Regions from separate parts of the Clostridium kluyveri DSM 555 genome, predicted to be linked through region 2. Evidence: a T-box and tRNA genes for the amino acid it is inferred to sense, from the RefSeq annotation. Region 2 holds a T-box; the other holds one or more tRNA genes.
The links. A T-box is a leader RNA that pairs with one kind of tRNA and senses whether it is charged. The one in region 2 lies ahead of asnS (asparagine--tRNA ligase), so its partner is inferred to be a tRNA-Asn.
Positions count from the first base shown of each region.

Region 1: it has a tRNA-Asn gene. The T-box ahead of asnS (asparagine--tRNA ligase) is inferred to sense a tRNA for this amino acid. The anticodon was not compared.

Region 1 covers NC_009706.1:974,010-976,419, forward strand. The annotation lists rRNA gene CKL_RS04760 (23S ribosomal RNA) at 1-950, shown strand, start outside; rRNA gene rrf (5S ribosomal RNA) at 1,007-1,123, shown strand; tRNA gene CKL_RS04770 (tRNA-Asn) at 1,131-1,205, shown strand; gene CKL_RS04775 (ComEC/Rec2 family competence protein) at 1,254-2,120, opposite strand; gene CKL_RS04780 (lysophospholipid acyltransferase family protein) at 2,157-2,410, opposite strand, start outside.
Region 2 covers NC_009706.1:105,449-107,858, forward strand. The annotation lists gene asnS (asparagine--tRNA ligase) at 1-1,391, opposite strand, end outside; T-box leader at 1,443-1,685, opposite strand; gene CKL_RS00585 (methylated-DNA--[protein]-cysteine S-methyltransferase) at 1,782-2,255, opposite strand; gene CKL_RS00590 (DUF4434 domain-containing protein) at 2,294-2,410, opposite strand, start outside.

The sequences.
Region 1 (2,410 bases), 870 kb from region 2:
GTAAGTTCCGACCCGCACGAATGGCGTAATGATTTGGGCACTGTCTCAACAACAAATTCGGCGAAATTGAAGTGCAAGTGAAGATGCTTGCTACCCGCGATTGGACGGAAAGACCCCGTAGAGCTTTACTGCAGTTTATCACTGAATTTTGGTATTGCCTGTACAGGATAGGTGGGAGGCAGAGAAGGAAGTGCGCCAGCATTTCTGGAGTCAACGTTGGGATACCACCCTGGCAGTACTGGAATTCTAACCGGAGTGCATGAAACTGGACACGGGACAATGATAGGCGGGCAGTTTGACTGGGGCGGTCGCCTCCAAAAGAGTAACGGAGGCGTACAAAGGTTCCCTCAGAAGGGTTGGAAATTCTTCGTAGAGTGCAAAGGCAGAAGGGAGCTTGACTGTGACACACACAGGTGGAGCAGGGACGAAAGTCGGGCTTAGTGATCCGGTGGTACCTCGTGGGAGGGCCATCGCTCAACGGATAAAAGCTACCTCGGGGATAACAGGCTAATCTCCCCCAAGAGTTCACATCGACGGGGAGGTTTGGCACCTCGATGTCGGCTCGTCGCATCCTGGGGCTGGAGTAGGTCCCAAGGGTTGGGCTGTTCGCCCATTAAAGCGGCACGCGAGCTGGGTTCAGAACGTCGTGAGACAGTTCGGTCCCTATCCGTCGCGGGCGTAGGAAATTTGAGGGGAGCTGTCCCTAGTACGAGAGGACCGGGATGGACTGACCGCTGGTGAACCAGTTGTTCCGCCAGGAGCACAGCTGGGTAGCTAAGTCGGGAAGGGATAAACGCTGAAAGCATCTAAGTGTGAAGCCCACCCCAAGACAAGATTTCCCATGGCGAAAGCCAGTAAGACCCCTCCGAGAAGAGGAGGAGATAGGTCAGGGGTGTAAGCATGGCAACATGTTAAGCTGACTGATACTAATAGGTCGAGGGCTTGACCAAATAATATTTACTGTGCAATTTTGAGGGGATAAAACTCCTGAAAAGAATAATATAAATCTGGTGGCAATAACGTGGAGGCAACACCCCTTACCATTTCGAACAGGAAGGTTAAGTTCCACAGTGCCCATGGTACTGCAGGGGAGGCCCTGTGGGAGAGCAGGTCGCTGCCGGATAAATTGTTCCGTGGTAGCTCAACGGTGGAGCATTCGGCTGTTAACCGAAGGGTTGGAGGTTCGAATCCTCTCCACGGAGCCATTTTTTTATTTTTTGTTTTATATTTAGAAAATATATTATATTATGTAGTCATTTCTTAACTATGTTTTTTCCATCACTTATAAGCACTATATTTCCATCAATATCAGTTCTATAAATACGTATATTTCTTTTTTTTAGTTTTCTTAAGGTTTCTTTATGGGGATGCCCATATCTGTTATCTGCACCACAACTTATAATTGCTATTTCAGGGGATACTTTATCCAAGAATTCATCTGTGGTAGAAGTAGAACTACCATGGTGACCAAGCTTTAATACATCTGCAGATATATCATAATTTTTATCTAGAATTTCTCTTTCACTTAATTTTTCAGCATCTCCTGTAAAAAGAAATTTAGTATTTCCATAGGATATTTTTAAAACTATGGAGTAGTTATTAGTATCTTCATATCTATCGCTGTTGGGAGCTAATATTTCTGCTTTAGTACCTTCACCTAAATCCAATTGCATACCCGGCTTTGGAACATCTATTTTCATATTTTTAGATTTTAATTCAGTTATCATATTCTCAAAGGCCCTGGTATTAACTGTTTTTTTGGGAGCATAAAATTTGTCTATAGGGTATGTATTTATTACAGTACTCATACCACCTATGTGATCTTCATCAGGATGGGTGGCAATTACATAATTCAATTTTTTAATATCTATACTATTTAAATAGGATAAAAGCTTATCAGTACTTTTAGTTGGTCCTGCATCTATTAGTAGATTTTTATTATTTACTTGAATAAGTTCACTATCTCCCTGACCAATATCTATATAATATACTGTAAATTCTAAAGATTTATTGAAGGAATTGCTTGTTTGGCTGCTTTCTAAATTCATGCAGCCGGATATCAAAAAGGTTATTGATATTAATAGAGCTATTATATTAAAATATTTTTTTATATAATTCATAAAATTCAACCACCCTGTTGTAATAATTATCTTACGTTATTCTTCAATGTATATCTGTTTAAGTATCTCTTGTCTTATAATATTTGATATATCTGATAACTCTTCTTTAGAAAGTCTATCAGTATATATAGGTTTACATATGGTTACTTTCACCTCTGCCGATTTTACTATACTATATTTATTGCCTTCTCTTAATTTGTAGCTGCCATCTATGGCTATAGGAACTATAGGGACCTTTGCTTTTAAAGCTAATTTCAAACTTCCTTTCTTAAATTCACCTATTCTAGGAC
Region 2 (2,410 bases):
TAAAATTCAGCAGAACCCGGTGTTCTAGGAAATGGAATTACATCTCTTATGTTAGACATACCTGTTATATACATAAGTATTCTTTCAAAACCCAATCCAAAACCAGAGTGTTTGGTTTCACCATATTTTCTAAGTTCGAGATACCACCAGTAATCCTCTTTGTTAAGCCCAAATTCTGATATCCTCTTTTCAAGGACAGATAATCTTTCTTCTCTTTGACTTCCTCCCACTATTTCTCCTACTCCTGGTACTAAAAGGTCTGCAGCGGCTACTGTCTTTCCGTCTTCATTTTCTCTCATGTAGAAGGCTTTTATAGCTTTTGGATAGTCTGTAACAAATATAGGCTTTTCGAACACTTTTTCTGTTAAATATCTTTCATGTTCTGTTTGAAGATCAATACCCCATTCTACTGGGTATTGAAAAGATGCCCCACTTTTCTGTAAGATGTCTACAGCTTCGGTGTAAGTTATTCTTCCAAATTCTGAATTAACCACGTTATTTAGTCTGTCAAATAAAGATTTATCAATGAATGAGTTGAAAAAGGCCATTTCTTCAGGAGCTTTTTCAAGTACATAATTTATTATATACTTTACCAGTTCTTCTGCAGTATCCATATAATCTTTCAGTTCAGCAAAAGCCATTTCAGGTTCTATCATCCAGAATTCAGCTGCATGTCTTGATGTATTTGAATCTTCCGCTCTAAAAGTAGGACCAAATGTATATACATTTCTAAAAGCAAGAGCCATAGTTTCAGCAGACAACTGACCACTTACAGTTAAATTTGTTTCTTTACCAAAGAAATCTTTAGAAAAGTCTACAGAGTTATCTTCTTCTTTAGGAACGTTATTTAAATCCATTGTAGTTATTCTGAACATTTCACCAGCTCCCTCGCAGTCACTGCCTGTGATTATAGGAGTATTTACATATACAAAATCTTTTTCCTGAAAGAATTTATGTACTGCATAGGCCGCAATGGAACGAACTCTAAATACAGCAGAGAAAGTATTACTTCTTGGTCTTAAATGAGCTATAGTTCTTAAGTACTCAAGAGTATGCCTCTTCTTTTGAAGAGGGTATTCTGAAGATGAATTTCCTTCTAAAGATATCTTTTTGGCTTTAATTTCAAAAGATTGTTTTGCATTAGGGGTTAAAATTAGGGTGCCCTCCACAGACAATGACGAACTAATAGGTAATTTTATTATTTCTTTAAAATTTTCTATTTTGTCATCTAAAACTACTTGAACATTTTTAAAAAATGATCCATCATTTAATTCTATGAAAGCAAAGGATTTAGAATCTCTTATGGTTCTTATCCAGCCCGAGATTTCAATATCTTTATCTATAAATTTTTCAGTTTCCCTGTAAAGAGATTTTACTAATGTTTTTTTCATGTTATTTTCCTCCGTAAATTTATTATGTTATTAATAAAAGTCTTTCATCCCTAAAGGGACGAAAGACTTAATTCGCGGTACCACCCAATTTGTCATAAATATGACCAGCTCTTAGGATAAGATAAATACCTTATCCTTCAATTTTAAGGTGTTGAATACCTCTAAGCCTAATTCCATAGTGGTTTCGGTTAGAAACTTCGAGATGTTCTTCAATATAGACTTACATTGGACTTTCACCATAACCAATTCGCTTTAGAAAGTTCCTATATTTACTCTTCTCATCATAGTTTTTAGTTTATAAGTTAAAATTTATCATAATTTAAATCTTCATTTTAAAATTATAATATTTATGAAATTTATTGTCAATGATTATGAAAAAATATGTTGATATCAGTTATATTTTTGTTCATGCTCCAAAAGCCATTTTTTTCGCCATAGCCCACCGCCATATCCGGTTAAATTCCCATCCTTACCTATAACCCTGTGACAGGGGATAATTATACTTATTTTGTTATGGTGATTTGCACCTCCTACAGCTCTAACGGCATTTTTATTATTTATTGAATTAGCTATATCATAATAAGAACAGGTGTGGCCATAAGGGATTTTTAGAAGTTCCTTCCACACTTTTTCTCTAAAGGGAGTACCTGAAATATGAAGTTTAATTGAGAAATTTTTTCTGGTGCCTCTAAAATATTCATCCAACTGAGTTATACAATTTTTTATATGTATACTGTAATTATTATTAGTTGTAATTTCTGGTTCATAGTTTAAAAACACTATAGAATTTATTCCTATGTCATCACTATCTATTTTCATGGTTCCAATAGGAGAAGAATAGAAGCAGGTGTATGGAGTTTCCATAATTAATCACTTCCTTTCTGCTATAAAAATTTTTATTTTCAATTTCTTATTTCAAATTCGTCTATAAAAGTGTAGTGATTGGCTTTGGTAACAGAGAATAGCCTTACATATCTGGCATTTATAGGAGTATCCAGTGTGAGGTATAAAGGGTACTT